One region of the Mesorhizobium sp. WSM4822 genome, then DNA from elsewhere that is predicted to be linked to it. Evidence: predicted binding sites of a transcription regulator. Region 1 holds the regulator's gene; the other holds the start of a gene.
The links. The regulator PhoB, encoded in region 1, activates phosphate uptake and scavenging genes when phosphate is short. The targets are predictions, from matches to a motif close to TGTCATNNANCTGTCAT.
Positions count from the first base shown of each region.

Region 2: a site for PhoB is predicted at 10,075-10,091, ahead of ugpB (sn-glycerol-3-phosphate ABC transporter substrate-binding protein UgpB). Genes of this name have one in related genera too.

Region 1 covers NZ_JBVVQM010000003.1:34,083-49,863, forward strand. The annotation lists gene AC0L3E_RS08165 (CHASE domain-containing protein) at 1-1,105, opposite strand, end outside; gene AC0L3E_RS08170 (ATP-binding cassette domain-containing protein) at 1,233-2,033, opposite strand; gene AC0L3E_RS08175 (sugar ABC transporter permease) at 2,045-3,397, opposite strand; gene xylF (D-xylose ABC transporter substrate-binding protein) at 3,540-4,580, opposite strand; gene AC0L3E_RS08185 (ROK family protein) at 4,851-6,098, shown strand; gene phoB (phosphate regulon transcriptional regulator PhoB) at 6,115-6,804, opposite strand; gene phoU (phosphate signaling complex protein PhoU) at 6,821-7,528, opposite strand; gene pstB (phosphate ABC transporter ATP-binding protein PstB) at 7,555-8,379, opposite strand; gene pstA (phosphate ABC transporter permease PstA) at 8,397-9,713, opposite strand; gene pstC (phosphate ABC transporter permease subunit PstC) at 9,710-11,176, opposite strand; gene AC0L3E_RS08215 (PstS family phosphate ABC transporter substrate-binding protein) at 11,273-12,301, opposite strand; gene AC0L3E_RS08220 (PAS domain-containing protein) at 12,811-15,781, opposite strand, start outside.
Region 2 covers NZ_JBVVQM010000014.1:153,004-168,784, reverse strand. The annotation lists gene AC0L3E_RS28095 (N-acetyltransferase) at 1-339, shown strand, start outside; gene AC0L3E_RS28090 (cytochrome P450) at 336-1,562, shown strand; gene AC0L3E_RS28085 (iron ABC transporter substrate-binding protein) at 1,721-2,728, shown strand; gene AC0L3E_RS28080 (ABC transporter permease) at 2,903-4,483, shown strand; gene AC0L3E_RS28075 (ABC transporter ATP-binding protein) at 4,480-5,562, shown strand; gene AC0L3E_RS28070 (sn-glycerol-3-phosphate import ATP-binding protein UgpC) at 5,690-6,757, opposite strand; gene ugpE (sn-glycerol-3-phosphate ABC transporter permease UgpE) at 6,765-7,613, opposite strand; gene ugpA (sn-glycerol-3-phosphate ABC transporter permease UgpA) at 7,623-8,507, opposite strand; gene ugpB (sn-glycerol-3-phosphate ABC transporter substrate-binding protein UgpB) at 8,702-10,012, opposite strand; gene AC0L3E_RS28050 (sensor domain-containing diguanylate cyclase) at 10,372-12,804, shown strand; gene tlpA (thiol:disulfide interchange protein TlpA) at 12,806-13,495, opposite strand; gene argH (argininosuccinate lyase) at 13,531-14,931, shown strand; gene lptM (LPS translocon maturation chaperone LptM) at 15,071-15,277, shown strand; gene lysA (diaminopimelate decarboxylase) at 15,341-15,781, shown strand, end outside.

The sequences.
Region 1 (15,781 bases):
TCGCCAGCACCCTGGTGATCGAATTCTTGATGCGATGCTTCATCTCCTGCAGCATCAGGTCTTTTTCGATCAGGCTCTTTTCCGTGGTTTCGTGCAACCGCGACGCTGCCTCATAGGCCCGCTCCTGATATCGCGCCACCAGCGCGATGGCGCCCGCCAACAGCAGGCCGAATAGCCCCAGCATCACCGGAATGGCGCGCGACGACGGCTGCGAGAAGGCGCTTGTCGGCCGGAACAGGACAGTCCATGGCCGTCCGGCGACGATGATCTTTCGGGTGACCAGCAGCCTGTCCCCGAAAGTCGAAGCTGGCGGCGTCTCCGACCGGAACAGCAGATTGTCGCCGCTCACGGCACCATCGCCGTCATAGATTTCGGTGTTGACCGGCAGTAGCGGCGACCGGCTGAGCGCGGTTTGGAACAGATCGCGAGCCCGGAAGGCCGCATAGAGAAAACCTGATGTCGAGGATCTCGAAGCATTGATGACGTCGGGAGCGGTTTCGACATTGAGCCGCACGAAAACGAAGAAGCCGGTGAACGTCTGCGAGGCGCCCGTGTCCTGGCCCAGTTGCACCAACCCGCTGGCGTGCTGCTGGTCGTCGGACATCGCCTTTTCGATCGCCACACGCCGCATCGGTTCGCTGAACATGTCGTAGCCGATGGCGGCTTGGTTGGATGGATCCAGCGGTTCGAACAGCACGATAGGGGTACGCCAGGGTTGCGTGGTATCCGGGTAGATTGGATGACTGACGCCATAATCGTGCAGCATATCGCGTTCGACCGTCGCCTCGTCGCCCGTCTTTGCCAGCCTGAGGAAACCGATGCCGCGCAAGCCGGCGAAATTCTTGTCGACATCGAGCGCGTTGAAGAACGCCTTGAACTCATTGCGAGAAATATCGCCATTGCGGGCGTCGAACAGGGCCTGCGTCGAGCGCAGCAGCGACAGATGCAGGTCGATGCGGCTCTCGATCCGGTTGAGCGCGTCGTCGGCAGTCGCCTCGAACTTGATGCGCGCGGCTTCCTGTGTGGCGAAATAGGCGAAACCTGCCATCACCATGCTGATTAGTGCGACGGCGATAAAGGCGATGATCGGGAAAAGCTTCTTCAACGGATCGTGCGGTCCCTGAGCGATATCGGACCTTTATGGGCAAGTCGCCGTGCCAACACAATGCCAAGGCCAAGCCATCCTTACGGCTGGCATATCACGTGTCCGGCAACGGCGAGCTGGCTTGATCTCAGGCTGCGATCTTCAGCGCGCCCGGTCCTGGAATGGCGCCCGGCGGGCATTTGCCAAGAATGATCATCCCCAGCACCTCGTCCTGGGTGACATCGGTGGTGCGGGCGGTGCCAACGACCTGGCCGTTCTTCATGACGCAGACCCGGTCGGCAAGCTCGAACACATCGTGGATGTCGTGGCTGATCAGGAAGATGCCGATGCCATCGGACTTGAGCTGCTTGACCAGTTCGCCGACCTGCGCCGTTTCCTGCGGACCAAGCGCCGCCGTCGGCTCGTCCATGATCAGGATGCGGGCGTTGAACAGGATCGCACGCGCGATCGCCACCGATTGCCGCTGGCCACCCGACAGCTTGATCACCGGCTCCTTGAAGCGCTGGAAGCGGGGATTGAGCCGACCCATCACCTTGCGCGCCTCGGCCTCCATGGCAACGTCGTCGAGCGTGCCCCAGGCGGTCATCAACTCGCGGCCGAGGAACAGATTGGCGGCGGCGTCGACATTGTCGGCCAACGCCAGCGTCTGGTAGATCGTCTCGATGCCGTATTTCTTGGCGTCGCGTGGATTGGAGATCGATGCCTCCTCGCCGTTGACGAAGATCTGGCCCGAATCGCGCTTGTAGGCGCCGGACAGGATCTTGATCAATGTCGACTTGCCGGCGCCATTGTGGCCGAGCAGCGCCACGACCTCGCCGGGGAAAAGATCGATCGAGGCGTCGTCGACGGCGCGGATGCCGCCAAACGCGATCGAGATGTTCCTCATGTCGATCAGCGCGGTGGCTGCAGGAGCAGTCTTGTCATTCATGGCATGCCCTCCTAGACGCGCTTGCGATAGACGGTGTCGAGCCACACGGCGATGACCAGTACGGCCCCGACGACGATGCTCTGCAGCGGCGAGTCGACGCCGAGCAGCACCATGCCGGACTGCAGCGACTGCATCAGCAGCGCGCCCAGCATGGCGCCGATGATCGTTCCCGATCCGCCGGCAAGCGACGTGCCGCCGATCACGGCGGCTGCAATGACGAGCAGTTCGTCGAGCGTTCCAAGCACGTTGGTGGCCGAATTCTGCCGGGCCGAGGAGATCGCCGCGGCAATCGTGGCCAGCACGCCCATGATCATGAACACCTTCATGGTGATCCATCGCGTGTTGATGCCGGCGAGATTGGCCGCCTCGGGATTGCCGCCGATGGCGAACACATAGCGGCCGAAACGGGTGCGGTTGGTGATGAAGGTCATGACCAGCCCGACGGCGACAGCCATCAGCACCGGTATGGCGATACCGTGGGCGATGAACAGGCCGCCTTCGGGAACGGTGATGTTGTTGGCGGCCGCATATCTGTTCACGATGCCGATCGGCCAGGGGTAGGAGTTGGCGAGCCAGACCGCACCCATGATGGCGCCGCAGGTGACGACTCCAAGCAGCGCCTCGGCCCAGATCGGACGTAGCGGAAACCGGAAACGCTTGCGCTGCACCCGCCCGTTGAAAAGCCCAAACACCACGGCGAGGCAGGCGACGATCCCAACGACCCAGCTCCAGGTCGCGCCGATCGATCCCGCCGGCCCACCGCCCATCAGCTGAAAAGTGGCGTTAAGCGGCGCCACGGTCTGGCCTGAAGTGACCCACCAGGCGGCACCGCGCCAGACCAGCAGGCCGCCCAGCGTCACGATAAAGGCGGGCACTTCGAGATAGGCGATGACGAAGCCTTGAAAAGCGCCGATCAACAGGCCGAGCGCCAGGCCGATGACCAGTGCCAGGACCCAGATCCACGGGTTGCCGAGTTCGAGCCCGACAAAGCGCACCAGGAAATGCACCTGGGCAAATCCCATCACCATGCCGATCAGGCCCTCGGCGGAACCGACCGACAGGTCGATGTTGCGCATGACGATGACCAGCACCATGCCGCAGGCCATGATGGCAACCGCGGATGTCTGCACCGACAGGTTCCACAGATTGCGCGGCGTGAGAAAGGTGCGGCTGTCGAAATCGAGCGGATTGACGCCAAGGCGCAGGCTGGAAATGACATGCAGCCCAATCCAGATGACCAGCAGCGCGCCGATCATGCCGAGCATGCGGGTGTCGATCTCGGTCGCCTTCAGGAACCGGGCGACGGCGCCGAGTTCCGACGCGCGCGCCGTATCGGTCTGCGGGTTTGACGTCGTATCGGTCATGGTTTCCTCCCACCGGCTGGCCGTCTGACACGCATGCCGGAGCCCAGCCTAGAAGCTATCCGCATGATGCGGAAACACAATTCTTTGAGAAAACGCCGCGGCTTTTGGGCCGCGGCGTTCAGATATTGCAAAGTGGTACGGATCAGTTGCAGGCCGCCACGGTGCCGGCGGCGACACCCGCGCAGACTTCGTCCTTCTTGATCCAGCCGGCGTCGATGACGACGTTGAGATTGTCCTTGGTGATGGCAACCGGGGTCAGGAACAGCGACTTGACGGTGTTGCCGCCCGGCGTCGTGAAGTCCTTGGCGCCGGCGATGTCGCTCGTCTTCTTGCCGTCGGCCAGTTGCGAGGCGATCTCGGCGGCATTCTTGCCGAGCTCCCGCGCGTCCTTCCACACCGACACGGTTTGCGTGCCGAGGGCGATGCGGTTCAGCGCGGCGTGGTCGCCGTCCTGACCCGAGACCGGCACGGTGCCGGCCAAGCCTTGAGCCGTCAGCGCCGCGACGACGCCACCGGCAGTGCCGTCATTGGCCGCGACCACCGCGTCGACCTTGTTGTCGTTGGCGGTCAGGAACTGCTCCATGTTCTTCTGGGCGTTGGCGGGCAGCCAGCCATCCGTGTAGGCTTCGCCGACATTCTTGATCTTGCCGCTGTCGATGGCTTCCTTGAGCACTTCCATCGAGCCCGAGAACAGGAAGTCGGCATTGGGATCGGCACCGGAGCCCTTGATGAAGACGTAGTTGCCTTCCGGCTTGACCTTGAACACTTCGCGGGCCTGCATGCGGCCGACTTCCTTGTTGTCGAAGGTCAGATAGAAGACGTCCTTGTTCTCGATCAGCCGGTCATAGCCGACGACCGGAATGCCCTCGTCCAGCGCCTTCTGCACCGCCGGGCCGATGGCCGACGCATCCTGCGCCAGGATGATCAGTGAATTGGCGCCCTGCGAGATCAGGCTTTCGACATCGGTAAGCTGCTTGCCGGGATTGGACTGCGCATCGGCGGAGATGTACTTGTCGCCGGCGGCCTCGATCGCCGTCTTCATGGCGGCCTCGTCGGTCTTCCAGCGTTCTTCCTGGAAGTTGGACCACGAAACGCCGACAACCTTGTCCTTCGCCTGCGCGACAGACGCGAGCGTCAGCGACATGGCGGCACCCGCCAGGATGGCGGCCGTGAATCTTTTCATATTATCCTCCCTGCGCCGCGTATGGCGCGACCAAACTGACCCGAGGGCCGGCACAGAGGCTCTATTTTTTCGAGCCTCGAAAAAATACTGGGCCAACGCCCGAACGCTGTCAACATCGATTCTGATGGATTTTGATGTCATTTCGAGTTTTTTTCGAGTCTCGGAATAAATAAATGACACGGCCTGCAGCTTCTGCCAGTATTTACCGGCGTCACCGACAGCGTTCCAGGGGCAGGAGGAACCGCGGCGACCGGGAGGATATGAAAGAACATGTCGGTCGGAATCCGCCACGACGATCTGCGCCGCCGCAACCGCGCCATGGTGATCGCGGCAGTGCGCCGCGCCGGACAGCCGTCGCGAACCGAGATTGCCGCGACCACAAGCCTCAGCCATTCGACCATCTCGGCGATTTCATCCGACCTGATCGTCGAAGGCATCCTGACCGAAAGCAAGCCGAGCGAGGCCGGCTCGCTCAAACGCGGCCGGCCGCAGGTCGGCCTCAGTCTCAATCCGGAAGCGGCCGCGGTAATGACCGTGGTGCTGTCGCTGAACTTCCTCTCCGTCGCCGTCATCGACTATGCCGGCCAGGTAATATCCGAGGAGCAGCGCCGGCTGGACACGCTGACGATGTCGCGCGAGTCGCTGATCGGGGAATGCACGGCCATCGTGCGGCGCCGCCTGGCAGATCCCGACCTGGACGTGCGCAGCATCGCCCGCATCGCGCTGGCCATCCAGGGCATCACCGACACCCGTGCCCGCGCCATGCTGTGGTCGCCGATCACGCCGCACACCGACATCGCCTTCGCCGACATATTCGAAGACGAGTTCGGCATCCCTGCCATAATGGAGAACGACTGCAACATGATGGCGGTGGCGCTGCGCTGGCGCGACCCCGATCGTTACCGCGACGATTTCATCGCTATCCTTTTGTCGCATGGCATCGGCATGGGACTGGTGCTGAAGGGCGAATTGTTCACCGGCACCCATTCTTCGGGCGGCGAATTCGGCCACATGATCCATCGGCCGAACGGCGCGCTATGTCGCTGCGGACGGCGCGGCTGCGTCGAAGCCTATGCGGGCAATTACGCCATCTGGCGCAACGCCAGGCAGATGGGCGAGGATGCAGAACCCGTTGCCGATGTCAGCGACGCCGACATGCGCGCCCTGGCTGCCGCGGCCCGCGAAGGTGACGGACCCGAACGGGAAGCCTATCGCAAGGCCGGCGAAGCGCTCGGCTACGGCCTCGGCAGCCTGTTCGCGCTGATCGATCCGGCGCCGGTCGCCATGGTCGGTGTCAGCGCCGCCGCCTTCGACCTGATCGAGCCGGCATTGCGGCAAGCGATTGCCCAGACCGCCGGCGGCCAGCATTCCAAATCGATTTCTTTCGACACCGAGCCGAACGAACTGCCGCTGATCCGCGAAGGCTGCGCCATGCGGGCGCTGATCTTCGTCGATCAGGAGATTTTTGCGCCGGGCGTGCAGGCGAGATCCGGTTTCGGCGGCAAGAACGTGGCGTGAGTTCAAACGAGGGAGTTCAGTCCTCTCGGATGGCGTATCCGGCCCCACGGATCGTGCGGATGACATCAGGCATACGGCCATTGTTGACCGCCTTGCGCAGCCGGCCGACATGCACGTCGACCGTGCGCTCATCGATGTAGATCGTCTCGCCCCAGACATTGTCGAGCAGTTGGCTGCGCGAGAACACGCGGCCTGGATGGCGCATCATGAATTCGAGCAGGCGGAATTCCGTCGGCCCAAGCCGGATCTCGCTCTTCTTGCGATAGACACGGTGCGACTCGCGATCGAGCACGATATCGCCGACCTTGAGCACGCTGGACAGCACTTCCGGCTTGGCCCGGCGCAGCAGCGCCTTGACCCTGGCCATGAACTCCGGCGTCGAGAAGGGCTTGACCAGATAGTCGTCGGCGCCGGTCGACAGGCCGCGCACGCGGTCGCTTTCCTCGCCTCGCGCGGTCAGCATGATGATCGGCAGCCGCTCGGTCTCGGGACGCATTCGCAGGCGCCGGCAGAGTTCGATGCCCGAAACCGCAGGCACCATCCAGTCGAGCACCAGAAGATCGGGAACGTTCTCCTGCAGCCGGATTTCGGCCTCATCGCCGCGCGTCACCACCTCGACCTGGTAACCTTCGGATTCAAGATTGTAGCGGAGCAGCACGCCTAGCGGCTCCTCATCCTCCACCACCATGATGCGTGGTGCGATCATCGGCTGGTCACCCCTGTTATGCCGCTGGCGCGGACATTGCCGTCTCGTCCTGCTTCGGACGATTGGCTGGCAGCTGCGTGCCGGTCAAAACATAGTAGGCATTTTCGGCGATGTTGGTCACGTGGTCGCCGATCCGCTCGAGGTTCTTGGCGCAAAACAACAGGTGCGTGCACGCCGTGATGTTGCGGGGATCTTCCATCATGTAGGTCAGCAGCTCGCGGAACACCGAGGTGTATTTGACGTCGATGCGTTCATCATTGTTTCTGAGCGTGGCAAGCGCTGCCGCGTCAGCGGCGGCATACTCGTCGACGACCCCCTGCACCTGGATCAGCACCAGCTGCGCCATCGCGTCGATCGAATGCGAAAGATCGTGCGGCGTGACGCTCAGCCCGACAGTGCCGACGCGCTTGGCGATGTTCTTGGCAAGGTCGCCGATGCGCTCGAGGTCGCCGGCCATGCGGATCGAACCGACCACCGCACGCAGATCGTTGGCCATTGGCTGGCGCTTGGCGATCAGCGTGATGGCGCGATCGTCCAGCTCGCGCTGGCGGGCATCCATGATGGCATCGTCGGAAACCACGCGCTGCGCCAGCGCATTGTCCGAATTGAGCAAAGCCTTGGTCGAGCCACTGACCATCGAGCGGGCGAGATCGCCCATGTCGCGGATCAGCTGGCTGATCTGCTCCAGATCCTCATCGAAAGATGCAACGGTATGTTCACCCATGATCTTCGTCCCTCATATGCCTGAGCTCAGCCGAACCGGCCGGTGATGTAGTCCTGGGTGCGTTTGTCGTCGGGGGTGGTGAACATCTTGTCGGTGGCGCCCTCCTCGACCAGATAGCCTAGATGGAACATCGCGGTGCGCTGCGACACGCGCGCTGCCTGCTGCATCGAATGGGTGACGATGACGATCGTATAGTTCTGGCGCAGTTCGTCGATCAGTTCCTCGACGCGAGCAGTGGCGATCGGGTCGAGCGCCGAACACGGTTCGTCCATCAGGATCACCTCGGGTGACACGGCGATGGCGCGTGCAATGCACAGACGCTGCTGCTGGCCACCGGAAAGACCCGTGCCAGGTTCCTGCAAACGGTCCTTCACCTCGTTCCAGATTGCCGCCTTCTTCAGGCTCGACTCGACGATCTGATCCATGTCGGCCTTGCGCTTGGCCAATCCGTGGATGCGCGGGCCATAGGCGACGTTCTCGTAGATCGACTTGGGGAACGGATTGGGTTTCTGGAACACCATGCCGACGCGCGCCCTGAGTTCGACGACATCGATGTTCTTGTCGTAGATGTCTTCTTCGTCGAGCGTTATCTTGCCGGTTACCCGCGCGGAATCGATGGTGTCGTTCATGCGGTTGAGGCAGCGCAGGAAGGTCGACTTGCCGCAGCCGGAAGGGCCGATCAGCGCCGTCACCTGATTCAGGCGGACGTCGAGATTGACATCGAACAGCGCCTGCTTCTCGCCATAGAACACGCCGACCTTGTCGCCGCGCATTTTGATCACTTCGTTCGACTTGGCGTTCATCTTATCGCCCACTGCGTTTTCAAGGGACTGTTCGGTCATGATGTTCATACCAAAATGCCTTTTTTCTACCAGCGCCGCTCGAACCGACGCCGAAGCACGATCGCGGTGATGTTCATGGCCATGAGGAAGACGAGCAGGATGATGATCGCGCCCGACATGCGCTCGACGAAGGCGCGCTCGGCCTCGTTCGCCCACATATAGATCTGCACCGGCAGCGCGGTGGCCGGATCGAAAGGCGTCGTCGGTGGATCGGCGACGAAGGCGACCATGCCGATTAGCAGCAGGGGCGCGGTTTCACCGAGCGCACGCGCTAGACCGATGATGGTGCCGGTGAGGATGCCGGGTGCGGCAAGCGGCAGGATGTGCTGGAACACCATCTGCATCTTGGAGGCGCCAAGACCGAGAGCCGCCGAGCGGATCGACGGCGGCACCGCGGCAAGTGCAGCGCGCGTCGCGATGATGATCGTCGGCAGCGTCATCAGTGTCAGCACCAGGCCGCCGACGAAAGCGGCGGAGCGCGGCATGCCCAGGAAATTGATGAACACCGCGAGGCCGAGCAAGCCGAAGACGATTGACGGCACCGCTGCCAGATTGTTGATGTTGACCTCGATAAGGTCGGTGAAACGGTTCTTCTTGGCGAACTCCTCCAGATAGATGGAGGCGGCGACGCCGATCGGCAGCGCCAGGAGCAACACGATCACCATCATATAAAACGAGCCGATGATCGCCACGCCCATGCCCGAGGTTTCCGGGCGGCTGGAGGCGCCGTAGGTGAACAGGCCGCTGTTGAAGTGCTCGGCCATCGCGCCCTCGGCCTTGAGCTTGTTCATCCAGGTGATCTGCTGGTCCGAGACCTTGCGTCGCGCTTCCTCGACACTGAGGTCGATCTGGCCCTTGAAAGCCGAGTCGAGATTGGCGGCGGCGAGGATGTTGACGTTGCGTGTCGTGCCGATCACGGACGGATCGGCGGCAACGATGTCGCGCAACTGGACGCGGGCGCCTTCCGACAGGAAGCCCTTGAGCTTCTGGATCATCGGCTTGTCATCAGGAGAGATGCCGAGCTTGGCCACAAGCGCGTTTTCGGCGAGCCTGGGATAATTTGCCTTGATCAGAACGCTCGGATCGGTTGCACGCTTGCCGGAAGGATCGATCACCTTCTCGTCGAACGAGATCGGCAGTGATACCGTCGTCTGCCAGAAGGCGGTGTAGCCTTTCGAGACGATGGTGATCAGCATGATTGCCAGGAACGCCAGGCCTACGGAAATCGCCACGACGCCATAGATGCGGAAACGGCGTTCGGCGGCGTAACGGGCCTTCAGGCCGATGTCGCGGCGCGGATGGGCCGCCGCCCTGACCATCGTATCCATGGAAATGTCGGTCATTCGTACTGCTCCCGATATTTGCGCACGATGTAGAGCGCGACGATGTTCATCACCAACGTCAGCGCGAACAGCGTCAGGCCGAGTGCGAAGGCGACCAGCGTCTGCGGCGAATTGAACTCGAGGTCGCCGGTGAGCTGGTTGACGATCTTGACGGTGATGGTCGTCATCGCCTCGAACGGGTTGATGGTGAGGTTGGCGGCGACGCCCGCCGCCAGCACGACAATCATCGTTTCGCCGATGGCGCGCGAGGCGGTCAGCAGGATGGCGCCGACGATGCCGGGCAGTGCAGCCGGCAGGATCACCCGCTTGATCGTCTCGGAGCGGGTCGCGCCGAGGCCAAGCGACCCGTCGCGCATGGCGCGCGGCACCGCGGTTATGATGTCGTCCGAAAGAGAGGACACGACCGGGATCAGCATGACGCCCATGACCAGGCCGGCGGTGAAGATGCTCTGGCCCTGGATGAAGGGCGAACCGCCGGTCAGCGCCGCGGACAGGTCGCGCAGGAACGGCCCAAGCGTGACGACGGCGAAGATGCCGTAGACGATGGTCGGTATTCCGGCCAGCAGTTCAAGCGCCGGCTTGACCACCGAGCGCACCTTGGGCGTTGCATATTCGGCCATGTAGACAGCCGACATCAGCCCGACCGGCACCGCAACCAGCAGCGCGACGGCGGCGATGTAGAGCGTGCCCGCAAGAAGCGGGATCAGACCGAACTGGCCCTGGCTGCCGCCCGAACCGGCAGCGGCAAAACGCGGATCCCAGACGGTGCCGAAGAAGAAACTCATCGGCGAGACGCTTTCGAAAAAGGTGATCGTCTGGAACAGCATCGAAAGCACGATGCCGATGGTGGTCAGGATGGCGATGGTGGAGGCGGCAAGCAGCCCCCACAGCATCAGCCTCTCGACATTGTTGCGGGCCCTGGCGCGCGGCTCGATCTGCCTGAGCGCATAGAAGGCGCCGGCGATCGAGGAAACGAGAATGACAATGGCGCCGAACAGGCCGAGCCGGTCCTGGACCTTGTTCGCCTCGATGGCGATCGGGATCATGTAATCCTGCGTGTCGCTCGCCAGTGCCACACCCTTGGCGGCGAGCAGCGGCTGCAGCTCGGCAAAGCTGGCAGGCATTGCGGCCAGTGTGCCTGCATCAAGTTTGCGCAGGCCCCTGGCGAGGCTCTTTACGAGGCTGACATCCAGTGCCTCACTGGCAACCTTGCTGTCGACGGTGCGCTCGGGCAAGGCAGTGTGAATGTGTCGGTCCAGATAGACGGAAGACCCGACGGTCCAGACGGCAAGCAGCAAAAGAGCAGGCAGAACGGCGAGCAGGAAGGCCCACCAGCCATGATAGTGGGCGCGCGAATGCGGCTTGACCTTGCCATTGTCCTGGGCCGCGGCACGTTGCCGACCGATGAAAAAGGCAACCAGGCCGACGGCAACGACGATGGCCAGTACGAGCAAGGACGACATGGACCCACCCCAAGAGAAATTCTTACGCAGCCGCCATTGCGGCCTGCGATGAAACCGGGGCGCGGGATTTGGCCCGCACCCCGGTTCGGCAGCTGATTACATCGACTTTCCGGCGGCGAAAGCGTCACGCTGGGCCTGACGCTCGGCATCCGGAGCCGCAACGAGGCCGTATTCGGCGAGCGGGCTTTCCGGGCCAACCATCTGGTCGTCAAGGAAGAATTCGACATATTCCTTGAGGCCGGGAACGACGCCCAGATGCGCCTTCTTGACGTAGAAGAACAGCGGGCGCGAGACGGGATACTTGCCGCTGGCGATCGTCTCGGTCGAAGGCACGACGTCTTCCACGGTGGCGACCTTCAGCTTGTCGGCATTGTTCTCATAGAAGGCGAGGCCAAACACGCCGACGCCGGTCTTGTTGGAGTCGATGCGGGCGAGCGTCTCGGTATAGTCGCCATCGATGTCGACGGCCTTGCCGTCCTTGCGGATGGCGATGCAGGTTTTGCCGATTTCCTTGTCGTCGGCAATGCCGGCGGCCTTGAGAGCAGCCTTGTCACAGCCGGCATCGAGAAGCTTGGTCTCGAACACTTCGCGCGTGCCGTGCTTTTCGCCCGGAATATAGGCGGCGATGTCCCAGTCGGGCAGCTTCGGATTGACCTGGCTCCACTTGGTGTTCGGATTGTCGACGAGCTTGCCGTCGACGACCAGCTTGGCCGCCAGCGCCTTGTAGATGTCGGCGGGAACCAGCGCCCAATCCGGGCCCTTGATGTCGGTGGCGAAGACGATGCCGTCATAGCCGATCCGGACTTCCTGGACTTCCTTCACGCCGGCGTCGGCGCAGGACTTGAGTTCGTCCGCCTTGATCGGACGCGACGAGTTGGCGATGTCGATGGTATCTTCGCCGACGCCCTTGCAGAATTCCTTGATGCCCGCGCCGCTGCCGCCGGATTCGACGACCGGGGTCTTGAAGTTGGTGAATGTTTCGCCGAACTGCTCGGCGACGATCTTGGCATAAGGTAACACTGTCGATGATCCGGCGACCTGGATCTGGTCGCGCGCGGCGGCGAAGCCGGACGTCGCGGCGAGCGCAAGCGCAGCGGCCGACGCCGTATAGAGGAATTTCTTCATGTGGCCTGCTCCTGTTCGGAAGATGGTCTCTCGGCGCTCGTCAGTCGGCGCCCGCTGAGGCCAATAGCCTTCGATTATAACAGTCGCATGACAGTTTGATGTCACCCCGGTAACGCGTCATCGGGATGAGCAGAATGCCGCCTGGCCGGCACTCCCGACGCAGCCCCGCTTTGTCACCGGAATCAGGGACTTGCTCGATTCGGTCGAGGCTGGCCGGCGATTTGGGGATCAGCCGGCCTTTATGAAGAAAAGCCGGACGGGAGCGCGTTGCTCTCAGCCAGACGGTGTCGTGGCCGGGCCATCGCCGAAAACAGGTCCGTTGGGGTAGGTTGACGCTGTCTCATGCCGGCGGTCGCTGCTCCCGCCCGTAACTGGGAAGAGCGGAATTCGAATGTCGCCATTGTCTCGGCTGGATGCCGCCTTTCATATGGTGCGATCGCACCATAGTCTTGGCCGCTGACAGGGGCGCGAATCTTCGCCGTATTCCCGGTACTCGGGCAGAGCCGGCCTTAGCCGGCGTTGCGCTGCGCCTGCAGGCTGGCGCCGACCCAGCGCTCGACCTTCTCGAGCAACGCCCGGGGACTGATCGGCTTGGGCAGATAGTCGTCCATGCCTGCCTCCAGGCAGCGCTCGCGGTCGCCCTTCAGCGCATGCGCGGTGACGCCGACGATCGGCACATGCGTGCCGGTTTCTTCCTCCAGCCGGCGAATGGCGGCGGTTGCTTCGAGACCGTTCATCTCCGGCATGGAGACATCCATCAGGATCATGCACGGGTTGAGCCTGCCGAAGGCGTCGAGCGCCTTGCGGCCATTGCCGACGATCTCGAAACCATAACCGGTCTCGCCGAGGATCTGGGTGAACACCATCTGGTTCACCTCATTGTCCTCGGCCACCAGGATATCCAGCCTGTCGCCGCCAGCCGCCACCGGTGGCCGGGGGCGAATCGAAGGCGGCTGCAGCAGCGCCCGCTGTTCGGACGGTGCCGAGGGCTGCGACCGCATCACATAACCCGTAGCGACGTCGGCTGCGAGCGGCTGCGCGTCGCTGCCGCTCGTGTTGTGGCGATGCCGCTGGATGGTGGCGACCAGCGTTTCCAGCAGCACCGAGGAGCGCGCCGGCTTGATCAGCTGGGCATCGATGCCAAGATCGCGATAGCTGGTGTTGGCGAGCGACTGGTCGACCGAGGTCAGCATGATGATCGGCGTGCCGGCAAGGCCGGCGGTGCTGCGCACGATCCGCGCCATTTCGGCGCCGCTCATTCCAGGCATCTGGTAGTCGAGCACGACGCAATCGACCGGGACACCATAGGCAGCGGCGGCGATCAGTACCTTGAGGCCTTCGGCGCCGCTTTCGGCCGCGCAGGAATCGAACGTCCACGATGTCATCTGTTCGGTCAGGATGGCCCGATTGACGGCATTGTCGTCGACAATCAGCACACGCGCACCGGTCACGTCGATCGGCATGATGCGCTGTCCGTTCTGCTGTCCGGCCCTCGGCAGCGTCACCGAGAACCAGAAAGTCGAGCCCTTGCCTTCCGCACTTTCGACCCCGATGTCGCCGCCCATCAGCTCGACGAGCCGCGAGGTGATGGCAAGACCGAGGCCGGTTCCCTCGTGCCGCCTCGTCGAAGAGGTGTCGACCTGGCTGAATTTCTCGAACACCAGTTTCAGTTTTTCCTCGGGGATACCGATACCGGTATCGGTGACCGAGATCGTCAGCTTCGTTCCGGTCGGAACCCTCTCGCCGGTGACGTCGACCAGCACATGGCCTTCATCGGTGAACTTCACCGCGTTGCCGAGCAGGTTGGTGACGATCTGTCTGATACGGCCGACATCGCCGACGAACAGGCTCTCGAGCCGAGGTTCGACACGCACGATCAGCTCGAGGTCTTTTTCCTTGGCTCGTGTCGACACCAGTGTCGCCACATCCTCGATCGCCTCGGCCAGATTGAAGGGCGCCGGATCGAGCACCAGCTGACCGGCATCGATCTTGGAGAAGTCCAGGATGTCGTTGATGATGGTGAGCAGCGCATTGCCCGATTTCACGATGATGTCGGTAAACGTCTTCTGCTTCGGGTCGAGGTCCGATTTGGCCAGCAGCTCGGCCATGCCGAGCACGCCGTTCATCGGCGTGCGGATCTCATGGCTCATATTGGCGAGGAATTCCGACTTGGCGCGGTCGGCGAGCACGGCGCGCTGACGCGCTTCGCGCAGTTCCGCCTCTCGCATCTTCAGCTCGGTGATGTCGGTGGTCGAGCCGATCAGATAGAGCGAGCCGTCGGAGGCGATCATCGCGCCCTTGCGGGCGAATTGATGCCTGACGCTGCCGTCGGCCAACGTCACCGTCTCTTCGACCTCCTGGGTTTCGCCGGTGCGCAGCACGGCGAGGTCGCCATTGACGAAAGCCTCGCCATCCGGCCCGAAAATCTCGATGTCGGTCTTGCCGATAGCCTCTTCCTTGCTGAAGCCCGTGAGATCGGACCAGCCCTTGTTGACATAGAACTGCCGGAGATCGGAGCGCTTGGCGTAGATCGATACCGGCACGTTGTCGATCAGGCTGCGGAACACCTCGTTCTCGCGCATGCTCTCTTCCAGCGCACGCTCGCGCGCCTTGACGTCGGTGATGTCGGTGCTCGAACCGACCAGATGCACCGACCCGTCCAGCGTCACCAGGCGGCTCTTGCGCGTCATCAACTGCCGAACCGTGCCGTCGCGATGGGTGACGGGTTCCTCGACCTCCCTGACGGCGCCCGTCACGGCGACTTGCGTGTCGTCATGGCTGTAGCCATCGGCGTCCTGCGCACCGAACAACTGCCGGTCGGTGCGGCCGATGACATCCTCCTTGGCCAAGCCGGTGATCGCGCACCAGGCCTTGTTGACGAATTCTATGCTCAGGTCCTGCGCCTTGATGAAGGCGGCCACCGGCAACTCGTCCATCACGTGCCGGAACAGGTCGATCTGGCGCATCGAATCGCGCAATGCCGCCTCGCGGCTCTTGATCTCGGAGATGTCGACGCGAACACCGATGAAGGTGCCATCATCGGTCCGCATGTCGTAGACCTGGTACCAGCGGCCGTCGGGGTTATGACGCTCGTAGCAGGAATTGGGCAAGCGGTAGCGGGCGAGGATCGCATCCAGCCAGCGGTCATGGTCGCTGTCGTAGAGCTGGTCGACTTGTGGATCGCCGCTGTCGCGGAAATAGCCGTTCGCATGGCCCAGAACGAGTGCCTCGCGGAATGTGCAGCCGGGCTGCCATGCCGGCTTCAAGGCCGGCAGCGTATCCTGGATCTTGCGGTTGGCGAAAACGAACCTGTCGTCGCGATCGTAGATGATCACGGCGGCCGGCAAGGATTCCAGCACGTTGGCGAGATGCTTGCGCGCATCCTGCGCCTCCGTCTCGCGTCGCTTCATGTCGGAAATGTCGAACAGGAAGCCGGCAACGTAGTTGCGGCCGCTGGCCATGCCGACGCGGCTCTTCCTG
Region 2 (15,781 bases), on a different contig from region 1:
ACCGACATGGCACGCCGCCTGTTGTCGCAAATGTCTGACTATGGACGGCAGGTCGGTGCGCGTTGGTTGGTCGGCGACGGACGTTGCCCGTCCTACGCGGGAGCACAGGACGAGTTGCCCGACAAGGTTCGGCCGGATCCGGAATTTCGTCGGACCATCGACGATTGGCATCGGACCGGTGTCATGCCTTCGGTGGAATCCATAACGAGGGATCCGCTACTGCGGTTCTATAACCGTGTTCTCCGGTGCGAATTTCTACATCTCGCGTCCGATTTTCTACCTGAAGACATGAGTTCCGGCGGATTTCGCGTTATCTTTGCTGTCGATCTTGCCCGATGACAGATCAGGCTGATCTATTTGACCCCATCGCCCATGGCAGCGATGCGTTTCCCGAATTCGCCCGTCGTCGGAGTTCAGGAGGCGCCAGTTGGGGCAAACCTCCTTATCCCGAGGTCGGTGAAGCCTTCTACGTGTTCAGCCATGCGCTTGTTTCCCAGGCCTTGAAACACCCGCTGTTGCTGCAGGCACCGCCGGGCGCCTATCAGGAGGTCAGGCAAAAGATCAGCGCCAATCCGGCCCTGGACCTGTTGACCCGTTCCATGCTGCTGTCCGACCCGCCGCGGCACATGCGCCTGCGCCGCCCATTGGCTGGTTCGCTAAGCTTTTCCTCCAGCAACGGGCTATTCGACCGGCTTGCGGCCAAAGCGTCGGAACTTACGCAGGCAGCTGTACAAAAACCGGAGTTCGACGCGGTTCGTGATATAGGCCTGCCGCTAGCGTTTTCAGGCCTGGAACAGATCCTTGGTATCGACATGGACGATCCCTGGCGGATTGGCGCCGACGCACAGCTTATGGCCAACGCCCTGGAAATAAGGGCCGGCGGCGTAGACGAAGACGCAAACGATGCCTGCCGCCGGTTGGAGGCATGGGTATCCAGCGTGATAGAACACGGTACTGTGCGCCCAAACGGTATTTCAGCTCAGATGCTTGCCGAAGTCGAGGCTGGCCGCTGGCTGAGAGACGATGCCGTTGCAAACATCGTATTCCTGCTCTTTGCCGGGCAGGCGACAGTCGTCGATACCTTCGGCAATGCGCTGGTCGCGCTTGCACGCTTCCCAGAACAGCTTTCGCTGCTTGAAGATGGGAAAGTCAGTTGGTTTTCAGCAGCCGAAGAGCTGCTCCGTTTTTGCGCTCCGGTTCACTATGCCGGAGCGCGCATCGCCGCGGAAGATATGCAATTTGGTGGCGCAACCATAAAAGCCGGGCAGGCCGTCGTACCCGTGCTGGCGAGCGCCAATCGAGACATTTCTGTTTTCCCGGCGGGCGACCGGTTGGATTTGGGTTCCGGCATTTCGTCGGCCCTTGCCTTTGGCACCGGACTGCATGCCTGTCTGGGTCAACACGTCGCCCGGTTAGAAATAGCTGTACTGCTGGAGGCCTTGTTCACGCAGGCCAAAGGCTGGTGCTTGGACCTTCCCAGGGTCGTCAGGCGGCATTCGGTGCTTTTCCACGGTCTGCAAGCCGCCCCATTCATCCGGCCCGCGGATCAACCATCGGTTTGAATTCGGCACGCCATTCGCGTCCCTTCATACTTGGAATTGTGAGCCCGATATCAAGCGTTTGTGCTTCAGCGACCGATTGAAGCAGATCACCAATGTTGACTAAGCCTGTCAGGTATCGGTAGGTGAGCCGGTGCCAACCCGAACTTTAGGACAATGTCATGAAATATGCTCTTTCCACCCTCGCCGGCGCCACGGCGCTGGCAATCATGCTGATCGCCAGCCCGTCGATGGCCGAGGATGCCGGCATCATTGTCTATAACGCCCAGCACGAAAGCCTGACCAAGGCGTGGGCCGAAGGCTTCACCAAGGAAACGGGCATCAAGGTCACAGTGCGCAATGGCGGCGACAGCGACTTCTCCAATCAGATCGTCGCCGAGGGCACTGCTTCACCCGCAGACGTGTTCCTGACGGAAAACTCACCAGCCATGGCGCTGGTCGAGAGCGCCGGCCTGTTCGCGCCGGTCGATGCCGACACGTTGGCACAGGTTCCGCAGGACTATCAGCCGGCCAGCGGCAAATGGGTCGGCGTCGCCGCGCGCAGCACGGTCTTTGCCTACAACAAAACCAAGCTGACCGCCGACCAGCTGCCCAAGTCGATGCTTGACCTCGCCGATCCGAGCTGGAAGGGCCGTTGGGCCGCCTCCCCGTCGGGCGCCGATTTCCAGGCCATCGTCAGCGCCCTGCTCCAGCTCAAGGGCGAAGCCGCTACCGCCGACTGGCTGAAGGCGATGAAAACCAACTTCACCGCCTACAAGGGCAACAGCACAGTGATGAAGGCGGTCAATGCCGGCGAGATCGAAGGCGGCGTCATCTATCACTATTACTACTTCGGCGATCAGGCCAAGACCGGCGAAAACAGCAAGAATGTCGAGCTGCACTATTTCAAGAACCAGGATCCGGGCGCCTTCGTCTCGATCTCCGGCGGCGGCGTGCTGGCCTCCAGCAAGCATCCCAAGGAAGCCCAGGCGTTCCTGAAATGGCTGACCGGCAAGGGCGGTCAGGACGTGCTGAAAACAGGCGATTCCTTCGAATACGCGGTCGGCAAGGGTGCGGACTCCAACCCGAAGCTTGTGCCGCTCGCCGATCTGCAGGCGCCGAAGGTCGATGCCACGACGCTGAACTCCAAGAAGGTCACCGACCTGATGACGGCAGCCGGCTTGCTTTAGTTGCCATTCGTCCTAAAAGGACACCCGACCACGCTCCCGCGGGAATTCGCCTTCCGCGGGAGTGATTTTGTTTTTCGAGATGGCATTCGTCGATGACGACACGCTGTGTTCCCGACCGCGATCGCGGTCCTTCAATTGCTGCCGCTGGACGGCAACGGCACGGCGTCTGACCTGATGCAGTCCGCGGTCGATCTCGCGCGTTCGGGCCTGCCTTCGGGCACAGGCCGAAGGGCCCGGCGACGCGCACCGCTGTGGCTGGTCCTCGCCGCCATCTTCGTTGCGCTGCTGGCGCTGGTGCCGCTCGCCTTCATCATCTGGATCGCGGTGCAGACCGGCTGGGAAACCGTCGCGGCGCTGGTCTTCCGGCCGCGTGTCGGCGAGCTTCTGGTCAACACTGTCCTGCTGGTCGCGCTCTCGGTGCCGATCACCATCGTGCTGTCGGTTGCGCTGGCCTGGCTGACCGAGCGCAGCGACCTGCCGGGCGACCGGATCTGGTCCTGGCTGTGCGTGGCGCCGCTCGCCATCCCCGCCTTCGTCCACAGCTACGCCTGGATCACCATGGTGCCGGGACTGCACGGCCTGTGGGCCGGCGTGCTGGTTTCCGTTATCGCCTATTTCCCGTTCCTGTATCTGCCGGTGTCGGCGGCATTGCGCCGTCTCGATCCCGCCCTCGAGGACGCCGCCGCCGCACTCGGCCTTGGACCCCGACGCGTGTTCTGGCGGGTCGTGCTGCCGCAATTGCGGCTCGCCATCTGCGGCGGCTCGCTGCTGGTCGGCCTGCATCTGCTGGCCGAGTACGGCCTCTATGTCTTCATCCGCTTCGACACCTTCACCACGGCGATCGTCGACCAGTTCCAGTCGACCTTCAATGGACCGGCCGCCAACATGCTGGCCGGCGTGCTGGTCAGCTGCTGCTTCGTGCTGCTCGGCCTCGAAGTGCTGGTGCGCGGCGAGGAGCGCTATGCCCGCGTCGGCTCGGGTGCGGCGCGCCATCAGCAACGCGCAAGCCTCGGGCGCGCCACCATTCCGAGCCTGCTCTTGCTTGTCGTCACCACGCTTTTGGCGCTCGGCGTGCCGTTCGTCACCATCGGCGGCTGGCTTATCGCCGGCGGCGCCGCTGTCTGGCGCCTGGACGAGATCGGCCTGGCGCTTGGCCAGACGCTGTTCCTGGCGCTCGCCGGCGCCTTGCTCGCCACCGTCGCCGCCATGCCGATGGCCTGGATCTCGATCCGCGCCCCGGGGCCATTGCAGCGCCTGCTGGAGGGCTGCAACTACATTGTCGGCTCGTTGCCGGGGGTTGTCATAGCGCTGGCGCTGGTCACCATCACGGTGCGCATCGCGCTGCCGCTCTACCAGACCCTGTTCACCATCCTGGTGGCCTATGCGCTGATGTTCCTGCCACGCGCGCTGGTCAGCCTGCGGGCGTCGATCGCGCAGGCACCGGTCGAGCTCGAACGCGCCGCTTCCAGCCTCGGCCGCCGGCCGCTGCAGGCGCTGTGGTCGACGACGATCCGCCTGTCGGCGCCGGGTGCCGCGGCTGGCATGGCGCTGGTGGCGCTCGGCATCATGAACGAACTGACCGCTACCCAGATGCTGGCACCCAACGGCACCCGCACGCTGGCGATGGCGTTCTGGTCCTACAGCGGCGAGATTGATTATGCCTCCGCGGCACCTTACGCCTTCATCATGGTGGCGATGTCGCTGCCCTTGACCTGGCTGCTCTATGTCCAGTCGAAACGGATGGCCGGACGATGAGCTTTCTCGAAATTGGTGGCTTGCACAAGCAGTACGGCCCGGTGGCCGCCCTTGCCGGCGTCGACCTGAACGTCGCCAGCGGCAGCCGCACGGCGATTGTCGGTCCTTCCGGCTGCGGCAAGACGACCCTGCTGCGGCTGATTGCCGGCTTCGAGGCGCCGGACCAGGGGCACATCACGCTCGACGGTACGATATTGGCCAATGGCGGCGCTGCGGTGCCGGCATATCGGCGAGGCATCGGCGTGGTGGCGCAGGATGGTGCCCTGTTTCCGCATCTGACCATTGGCGACAATATCGGTTTCGGCATGCGTCGCGGCGAGGACAAGCGCACCGAGCGCATCGTCGAGCTCGCCTATATCGTCGGCCTCGACAAGGCGATCCTCAAGCGCCGCCCGCACGAGCTCTCCGGCGGCCAGCAGCAGCGCGTGGCGCTGGCTCGCGCCATGGCGATGAAGCCCAGGCTGATGCTTCTCGACGAGCCGTTCTCGGCGCTCGATACCGGCCTGCGCGCTTCGATGCGCAAGGCGGTGGCCGAGCTTCTGGAAGCTGCCGGCATCACCACCATCCTGGTGACGCACGACCAGGCCGAGGCGCTGTCCTTCGCCAGCCAGGTCGCGGTGATGCGCGACGGCAGGTTCTCGCAGATCGGCACGCCGCGCGAGCTCTATCTCAAGCCGAAGGACAGGATGATCGCCGAATTCCTTGGCGACGCCATCATCCTGCCGGCAAAGATATCGGATGGATTCGCCAACTCTCCGCTCGGCCGCATCGCGGTCGACACCAATGACAGCCGCGATATCGCCCGTATCATGCTTCGCCCGGAGCAGATCGCGCTGAAGAGAACGTCGCGCGAGGGCATGTCCGGCACCTCGGACATGCTGTTCGGCGAAGTGACGGAATCCGAATTCGCCGGCTCGATGTGCACGGTCGCGGTGCGGCTCTTGAACAATGCCGATCCGCCCGATGCGGCAGCGATCGGCAACACGCCGCTGGTCCTGCGCAAACCGGGCATGGACGCGCCGGCGGTCGGCGAGATCGTCCGGCTGACCGTATCGGGAAAGGCGCATGTCTTCGCCTGAACACCGTATGCTGGAGCAATTCTAGGAAACTGTGAAGCGGTTTTCCGTCTGGAATTGCGTCAAAACAAAGAGTTAGAGCAGCTCGCCGTTTCCGTGAAACGGTGAAACGCTCTGGGCATCTTTTGGATTAGCCGACGCGCTTTCCTGCCTGATCGAACCAGTGCAGCTTTTCTGCCTTGGCAACCACGCGCAATTGGTTGCCAACCGTGGCGGTGGCGCGACCCGCGACACGCACGACGATACGGTTGCCGCCTGCCGCACAGTGAAGGAAACTTTCGGCGCCTACCGGTTCGACTGCCTCGACCAGCGCCGGCAGGACGAGGGCGCCGGGCGGCGCCTCCGCATTGAAGGTGACGTCGGCATCCTCGGGCCGAAAACCGAGGGTCGCAGCTCTTGCCTCCCGAGGTGCGAAAGCGATCGCCGTGCCGTCTGCGAGCACCGCGCCCGAGGCGCTTTCGGTCAGTGCCAGGAGATTCATCGGCGGCGCGCCAATGAAGGAAGCGACGAAGGTCGAGGCCGGCCTTTCATAGATGTCGAGCGGCGCCCCCATTTGCTCGACCAGTCCGCCGTTCATGACGACGAGGATGTCGGCCAACGTCATCGCCTCGAGCTGGTCATGCGTGACATAGACCGACGTGACGCCAAGCGAGCGTTGCAGGTTCTTTATCTCGACGCGCATCTGGCCACGCAATTTGGCATCGAGATTGGAGAGCGGCTCGTCGAACAGGAAAACCCTCGGGTTGCGCACAATGGCACGACCCATGGCGACACGCTGGCGCTGGCCGCCGGAAAGCTCGCGCGGACGGCGGTCGAGTAGCGCCGAAAGTTCGAGTATTTTCGCCGTCGCGCGGACCCGGCTGTCGATCTCATCTTTCGGCGTGCCGCGGTTGCGCAGCCCATAGGCCATATTGTCGTAGACTTTCATATGCGGATAGAGCGCATAGTTCTGGAACACCATGGCGATGTCCCGCTCGGTCGGACCGATTGAGTTTACGATCTTGCCGTCGATCGCAACGGTTCCCGAGGAGATGGTTTCGAGCCCGGCGATCATCCTGAGCAGCGTGGACTTGCCGCAGCCCGATGGGCCGACCAGCACGCAAAGCTGCCTGTCGGGAACTGCGATTGAAACGCCCTTCACGGCCTCGAAACCGCTGGGGTAGACCTTCTTCACATCCTTCAGATCGACGGTCGCCATCAGCTTCTCACTTTTCGGAATCGACCAGGCCGCGAACGAACCAGCGTTGCATCAGCACCACGACCAGGATCGGCGGCACGATGGCCAGCATCGCTGTAACCATGACCAGGTGCCATTGCGTATCGGCATCGGCGAAGGAGACCATCTTTCTGAGCGCGATGACGATCGTGTTCATGTTGCTGCTGTTGGTGACGAGCAACGGCCACAGATACTGCGTCCAGCCATAAATGAAGAGGATGACGAACAGCGCCGCGATATTCGTCCGCGACAGCGGCAACAGGATATCGAAGAAGAAGCGCCACGGCCCCGCACCGTCAACACGCGCCGCCTCCACCAGCTCACCTGGAATGGTCATGAAAAACTGTCGAAACAGCAATGTGGCGGTGGCGGAGGCGATCAGCGGGATGATCAGGCCGGCATAGGTGTCGATCATGCCGAGATCGACCATCACCTTGTAGGTCGGCAGGATGCGCACCTCGACGGGAAGCATCAAGGTGATGAAGATCAGCCAGAAGAAGGTCATGCGCAGCGGAAAGCGGAAAAATACGATCGCGTAGGCCGACAGGATCGAGATGAAGATCTTTCCCACCGCGATGCCGAGCGCCATGATCGTCGTGTTGAGCAGCAGCCTGCCGACGCTGACGCCGCCGATACGGCCGACACCGCCGAACAGCGCTTCGGTGTAATTGTTCCAGAACTGATCGCCGGGCAGGAGCGGCAATGGCGGCCTGAGGATCGTTTGCAGCGTCTGCGTCGAGGCAACGAACGTGTAGTAGATCGGGAAAGCAACGGTCAATATGCCGAGGATCAGCACGGCGTGGGCGATGACGGTGCGGAGCGGTGACTGGCCGATCATCGCTCGCCCTCAGCCGTAATGGACTTTGCGTTCCACATAGCGGAACTGGATGGCCGTGAGCGAGATGACGATGACCATCAGGATGACCGACTGCGCCGCCGAGTCACCGAGGATCAGATTGACGAAGCCGTCATTGTAGACCTTGTAGACCAGCGTTTCAGTCGTCTTGCCCGGACCGCCCCCGGTGACGGCATGGACGATGCCGAACGTGTCGAACAGGGCATAGACGGTGTTGACGACCAGCAGGAAGAAGGTCGTCGGCGCAAGCAGCGGGAAGACGATGGTCCAGAATCGCTTGGTCTCGCCGGCGCCGTCCATGGCCGCCGCCTCGATCAAGGCTTTCGGCACCGCCTGCAGGCCGGCGACGAAGAACAGGAAATTGTAGCTGATCTGCTTCCAGGCAGCGGCGGACACCAGCAGGATCATGGCGTGGGTGCCGTTGAGCAGTGGGTCCCAGGCGATGCCGAAACTCCTCAGCATGTAGGCCAGCGACCCGATCGACGGGTTAAAGAGGAACAGCCACAGCATACCGGCGATCGCCGGCGCCACTGCGTAGGGCCAGATCAAGAGCGTGCGGTAGAGACCTTTGCCGCGCACCACCTTCTCTGCCATGACCGCAAGCAGGAGCGCCACGCACATGGCCACGATAGCGGTCGCAAGGGAAAACACCACCGTGACCTTGATCGAGTTCAGGTAGGCCGGATCGGCAAGCACTTTCCTGAAATTGGCGAACCAGACGAACTTGGTCCTCAGTCCGAACGGATCCTGCCTGAGCATGGATTGGTAGAACGCCTGGCCGGCCGGCCAGTAGAAAAACACGAGCGTGATGGCCAGTTGCGGCGCCACCAGCAGGTAGGGAAGGATCTTGTTGGGAAACACGACGCGAGGGGTCATGGAGCCATTCCGAGGTGATGAGGCGGGCGGCACGATGTGGCATCCCTCTTCGCCAACATGGCTTTGACGAGCGTTTCGGATTGGGCATCATCGACCGTTGGCGAAATCGCAAGGGACGGCAAAACTCCCCTCGCCGAGGGGAGATGCCTGGCAGGACAGGTGGATGCGCCGTAGAGCAAGGACCTGCGCTCGCTCTAATTCCCCAGCGCTTCCTTGATCGCCGCATTGCCACGCGTAACCGCATTGTCGAGCGCCTGCTGCGCGGTTTGCTGGCCGGCGAGCATCTTTTCGAACTCCTCGTTCTGGATATCGCGCACCTGCGGCAGGTTCGGCAGACGTACGCCCTTGGAATTGTCGGTCGGCGCCTTACCCGTCATCTGCAGGATCGGGGTCTCGCGACCGACGTTCTTGTCATAGAAACCGGACTTCTTGGTCGCTTCATAGGCGGCAAGCGTTACCGGCAGATAACCCGACTTCTGGTGCAGGTATTCTTGCACCTCGGTCTTCGACAGGTAGGCGAAGAAGGCCGCGACGCCCTTGTATTCCTCGTCGGATTTATCAGCGAAAACCCACAGGCTGGCGCCACCCGGCGTCGTGTTCTGCGGTGCGCCCTTGGCGTCGCTGTCATAGGGCAATTGGCCAATGCCGTAATTCATGCCGGACTTGACGATATCGCCAAGGCCGCCGGAGGATTCGGTCATGATCCCGCATTCGCCAGCGAGGAAGATCTGCTTGGCTTCGGAGGTGCGGCCGCCATATTTGAAGGTGCCGTCCTTGGCGAGGTCCGCCAGCGCCTGGAAGTGGTTGACGAAAATCGGCGCATTGATCTTGAGCTCGACATCGCCGCCGGCCAGACCGTTCTGCTGGGTGGCCCATGACACGTCATTCCAGGCCGCGAAATTCTCCAGATGGATCCAGGTCAGCCAGGTCGAGGTGTAGCCGCAGGCGGCCGCGCCGCTCGCCTTGATCTTCTTGGCGTCTTCCCACACCTCATTCCAGGTCTTGGGTGGGCTGTCGACGTCGAGACCAGCCTTCTTGAAGATATCCTTGTTGTAATAAAGGATCGGCGAGGAGGAGTTGTAGGGGAAAGAGAGCATGGTGCCGTCCGGCTTCGAATAATAGCCGACTATGCCTGGCAGATACTGGCTCTTGTCGAAGGTCATTCCAGCGCTGGTCAACACATCGGCTGCCGGCTTGATTGCGCCTTCGGCCGCCATCATCACGCCGGTGCCGACGTCGAACACCTGCATGATGTCGGGCGCCTGGCCGGCACGGTAGGCGGCGATGCCGGCATTCAGCGTCTCGGGGTAGGTGCCTTTGAACACCGGAACGAGTTCATAGTCGCTCTGGCTGGCATTGAAATCTTTGGAGATCTTGTCGACAACTTCGGCATTGGCGCCAGTCATGGCGTGCCACCAACTGATCTGCGTGACAGCAAAAGCGGAGGTTGAGGAAAGCAGCATAAAGGTGGCGGCAACACCGGCCGCGAAGCCGAAGGACTTCATGTTTCATCTCCCGTTTGTCATTGGCGAAAGGGGCACTCCCGCAAAGGCAATATGTGTCGCTCATGACAATCAGACAACGGTTTTGTTGCAGATCGACGAACTTCACCCCTTTACCTCACGCCACCTCGCCTCCGCTTGGACGCATGGAAAGCCACACGGTTAGCCGGCTTAGCGCGACGACAAGCGCCAGGAACCACCGTCGGAACTGCCAAGCTGCCTTTCGGGGTGGCAGCCTTGATTGCAGCCGCTGCAACCCGAAGAGACACGCCAAGGTTGCAGGCGACTTTATCGATCCCTCAACGGCAAAGCGCTACTCAATCCTGCTGCCCTGTTTATTTCCAAAGATCAGGTGAAATAAAATGCTGACGGTCTACAATTGTATCGTCAACGAACACGATCTGAGACTGGTCGCACTCGCCGCGCTGATCTGCGGAATTTCCTGTTTCTCTGCCGTCAACCTGCTTCATCACATAAGCCGCTCCACCGATCGGAACCGGCTTGCCTGGCTGATGATCGCGGCCACTTCGACCGGCTTCGGCATCTGGGCAACGCACTTCATCGCCATGCTCGCATTCACACCGGGCATACCCAGTGCTTACGATCCCGCACTTTCCGTGCTTTCGCTCGCTGCTTCGGTCACTCTGACGGCAGCCGGCATGTGGATCGCCACCTTGCGGAATGAGTTCGACTATCATCTCGTCGGCGGCGCCGTGCTGGGCGGCGGTATCGCGGCCATGCACTACATCGGTATGGCGGCGTTCGAGGTTCAGGGCCGCATCGAGTGGAACCTGTTGCTTGTCGCCGTTTCCCTTCTGGCCGGCGTGACGCTCGCGGCGCTGGCGCTGCGTGTCGTGCAGCGCCGTCCCTCCTTGAAGGCGACATCCGGCGGCGCGGTGCTGCTGACGCTGGCAATCTGCACCCTGCATTTCATCGGCATGGGTGCTGTCTCGATCTTCCCCGATCCCTCGATCGTCATATCCGAATACACGATCGAGCCGACCTCGCAGGCTTTCGCCGCCGCTGCCGCCACATTGGTGATCCTGGTCCTGTCGGCATCGGCGCTGTGGATCGATTTGCGCTTCCGTCGCCAGAAGCTCGAGGTCGACCGCATGCACGGTCTGGCCAATGCCGCCGTGGAGGGGCTGATCGTCTGCGACGGCCACCGCATCATCAGTGCCAATGACAGCATGGCGACATTGACGGGCATCGCAACAGCGACGCTGAACGGAATGCAGCTTGGCGATCTCTTCGGATCCGACATGTCGGGCTTCGGCGAACAGCCGCAGGAGGCCGAATTGAGCGGCCGCGATGGCACGAGCATTCCTGTCGAGCTGATCGCCAGGAGCATCGACTATTGTGGCAAGCCTCACAACGTGGTTGCGGTCCGAGACATTCGCGAGCGCAAGAAGGCGGAACAGGAGATCCTGCGCCTTGCCCATTTCGATCCATTGACCGGACTGGCCAATCGCCGCAGCTTTTCCGGCCGGCTGGAGACGGAAATTGCTGCGATGGGCCGGACCAGGAAAGGCGGTCAGCTTGCGCTTCTGCTGCTCGATCTCGACCGGTTCAAGGAGGTCAACGATCTGTATGGGCACGGCGCGGGCGACGCCATGCTGCAGAAGGTTGCGCACTGCGTTACCGGCATTCTTCGCCAAGGGCAGATGGTGGCGCGGCTGGGCGGCGATGAGTTCGCCATCATCGCGCCGAACCTGACCGACCCGTTGGAGGCGGGCCGTATCGCCAACGCCGTGCTGACCGCCATGCGCGAGGAAAACCGGCTCTCGGTCGGCGGCGGCCTGGTGTCGGCCAGCATCGGCATTGCGCTTTATCCATCGGATGCCGAAAACCAGGCCAGCCTGATAAGCCACGCCGATACCGCGCTCTACCGGGCCAAGACCGAAGGCAAGGACACCTACCGCTATTTCGAAGCTTCGATGGGGGCCGAGGCCCGCGACAAGCGCGTGATGGAGCACGAACTGCGCCAGGCGGTCGCGCGCCAGGAGTTCTACCTCGTCTACCAGCCGCAGAAGGAGATCAGCAGCGGGAAGATGGTCGGTTTCGAAGCGCTGGTCCGGTGGCGGCATCCGACGCGCGGCGACGTCTCGCCGAGCATATTCATCCCGGTCGCCGAAGACAGCGGCGCCATTGGCCAGATTGGCGAATGGGTGCTGACGGCCGCCTGCGAGGAAGCCGCCCGCTGGGAAAATCCGCTGACGGTGGCCGTCAACGTTTCGGCGGTGCAGCTCCACAACACGAATTTCAGCCGTAAGGTCCACGAAACCTTGCTGAATTCCGGCCTGGCGCCCGGCAGGCTCGAGCTTGAGATCACCGAGACGGCGCTTGTCAAGGACATGCCGCGGGCATTGGCCACCTTGCGGCAGGTCAAGGCGCTGGGCGTGCGCGTCGCAATGGACGATTTTGGAACCGGCTATTCCTCGCTCTCCAACCTTCGCGCCTTTCCCTTCGACAAGATCAAGATCGATGGCTCATTCATCAAGTCCGTCGACAAGAACGGCCAGGTCGCGGCGATCGTGCGCGCCGTCCTGGGACTTGGACGCGGGCTCGGCCTGCCGGTTCTGGCGGAGGGTGTCGAGACGCTCGGCGAACTGAAGTTCCTGGACGCCGAAGCCTGCGAGATCGGCCAGGGCTACTATATCGGCAAGCCGGCTCTCATCGAGGAATTCGGCGATCTGACCGGCGTCGTCGCACCCGCTGCCGGCAGCAAACCCGCCAGCCTGCGCGACAGAAGCGTTCTGGCCTTCGCGCCCGCACCCGCGCTAGCCACACGCTAGACTACAGGCTCTCGGGCTTGAGTGCCGTCTCGACCAGCCGCCTGGCGTCCGGCCCCGACCATTCGGCCGGGCCGTTCATGTGGGCGATCAGGCAGCCCTCGCCGTCGATCAGCATGGTGACGGGAAGGCCTAGCGCCAAGCCGCGCTTCTTGAGGTCGTTGAACAGCGTCATCGTCGAATCCCGGTAATAGCCGAGCGTCGCGACGCCGGTATCGCTGAGGAACTTCTTCGGCTTCACATCGTCGCCGGCATCGACGTTGACGGCGACCACTTCAAAGGAGTCGCTGCCCTTTTCCTTCTGCAGCGCATCGAGCGCCGGCATTTCGGCACGGCACGGCGCGCACCACGTCGCCCACAGATTGAGCAGCACCGTCTTGCCGGCATGATCGGCAAGCGTCATCGGCTTGCCCTCCGGACCATTGAAGGCAAGGCTCTTCAGGGATTGAGGCGGATCGGCCGGCAAAAGTGCCGCAACCTCACCGGTGGCCGACGCCGCGACTTTCTTGGCGCGGTCGCTCTTGGCCGCGCAGGTCACGTCGTCCCTGCTGTCACCCACGGCAGCTTGTGCCGGTGCATTGTTGCCAGACCGGCTCTCGCTGACATATACCGCGACCGCGCCCGCCAGCGCGCCCGCCACCAAGGCGGCGAGGATCAGGCGCGGGGCCGGGAAGAATCTACTACCGTCTGCCATTTTCTCAAAACTGCTCCGAAGCACGGGTTATAGCCATGAGCGACAAGAAAACCAGCAACCAGATGTGGGGCGGACGTTTTGCCTCGGGTCCGGCCGCGATCATGGAAGCGATCAACGCGTCTATCTCCTTCGACCGCAAACTCTATGCGCAGGACATCAAAGGCTCGATCGCCCATAGCGAGATGCTGGCGCAAACGGGCATTATTTCGGCGGCCGACCAAGAAAAAATCGCTGACGGGCTGAACACGATCCTGAAAGAGATCGAGGCCGGCAGCTTCGAGTTTTCGACACGGCTCGAAGACATCCACATGAACATCGAGGCGCGCCTCGCCGATCTGATCGGCCCGGCGGCCGGCCGGCTGCACACCGCCCGCTCGCGCAATGATCAAGTCGCGGTCGATTTGCGGCTGTGGGTCAAGGATGAATGCTTTCGCGTCGCCGAGGCGTTGAAAGGGCTGATCGAGGCGCTGCTGGAGCGGGCCGAGGAGCATGCCGCGACCGTGATGCCGGGCTTTACCCATATGCAGGCGGCCCAGCCGGTGACCTTCGGCCATCACTGCATGGCCTATGTCGAGATGTTTTCGCGCGACCTGTCGCGCGTGCGCGATGCGATCGAGCGGATGGATGAAAGCCCGCTCGGTGCCGCCGCACTTGCCGGCACCAGCTTCCCGATCGACCGCCACCGGACCGCCAAGGCGCTCGGCTTCCGCGAGCCGATGCGCAATTCGCTCGACAGCGTCTCGGATCGCGATTTCGCGCTCGAGTTCCTCGGCGTGGCGGCGATCTGCGCCACGCATCTGTCACGGCTCGCCGAAGAGATCATCATCTGGTCGACGCCGCAGTTCGGCTTCGTCAGGCTGTCGGACTCGTTTTCCACCGGCTCCTCCATCATGCCGCAGAAGAAGAACCCCGATGCCGCCGAACTGGTGCGCGGCAAGACCGGCCGCGTCACCGGTCATCTGGTCGGCCTGCTGACGGTGATGAAGGGCATGCCTTTGACCTATGGCAAGGATATGCAGGAAGACAAGGAATCGGTGTTCGACGCCGCCGAGACGCTCGACCTGATGCTGGCGGCGATGACCGGCATGGTCTCGGACATGACGGTCAACGCGGCCGCGATGAAGAAGGCCGCCGGCTCCGGCCACGCGACAGCAACCGACCTTGCCGACTGGCTGGTGCGCACGCTCGGCCTGCCGTTCCGCGAGGCGCATCATGTCACCGGCCGGGCGGTGGCGCTGGCCGAAGACAGGAAGGTGGGGCTGGAGAAGCTTTCACTGGAGGATTTGCAGTCGATCAATTCCGGCATCACGGCCGACATATTTTCGGTGCTGGCGGTGCAGAACTCGGTCAAGAGCCGCACCAGTTTCGGCGGCACCGCGCCGTCGGAAGTGAGGAAGCAGATCCGTGCCTGGAAAAAGCGGCTGGCGAAAGCGTAATGCCGGATATTCCGCAGTAATATCCCGGATATTGCGACGGGCAATATCTCGGATATTGCGACGAGCAATATCCGGGGTGCAATGCGCCGAGAACTCGGCTAAAAGCGGCGGCTGACAAACGTTTCGGACGGATGGATCGATGACCGGAAGCAGGATTTTGGTGACGCTGACGCTGCTGGTTGCGATCGCGGCCGTTTCGGCCTGCGGCAGGAGGGGCGCTCTCGACACGCCGTATGAGGCGGCCGTGCAGGCGCGCAAGGATGCCTCAAAGGCCCACCAGCCCGTGCCGCCGGAGCCGGAAAAACCGGTCAAGGACAAGAAATTCATCCTCGACCCGCTGATCTAGAGCCGACGAGAGCCGGGCCTTTCAACCCGATCTCATCGCGCCCCAACTTCCGGAACCACTCTCGTGAACCATTTCGACTACCGCGACGGCGTGCTCCATGCCGAGGACGTGGCGATCCCCGACATCGCCGCACAGATCGGCACGCCATTCTACTGCTATTCGACGGCGACCCTGACCAGGCACTACCGGGTGTTTGCCCAGTCCTTTGCCGGGCTCGACGCGCTGGTCTGCTACGCCATGAAGGCCAATTCCAACCAGGCCGTGCTGCGGACGCTGGCCAAGCTCGGCGCCGGCGCCGACGTGGTTTCGGAAGGTGAATTGCGCCGGGCGCTGGCCGCCGGCATTCCGGCCGGCAAGATCCTGTTTTCGGGCGTCGGCAAGACCGCGCGCGAAATGGACTTTGCCCTTGCCGCCGGCATCCTTTGCTTCAACGTCGAATCCGAGCCTGAACTCGAGCTGTTGTCGGCGCGAGCCACCGCCCTTGGCAAGGTGGCGTCGATCTCG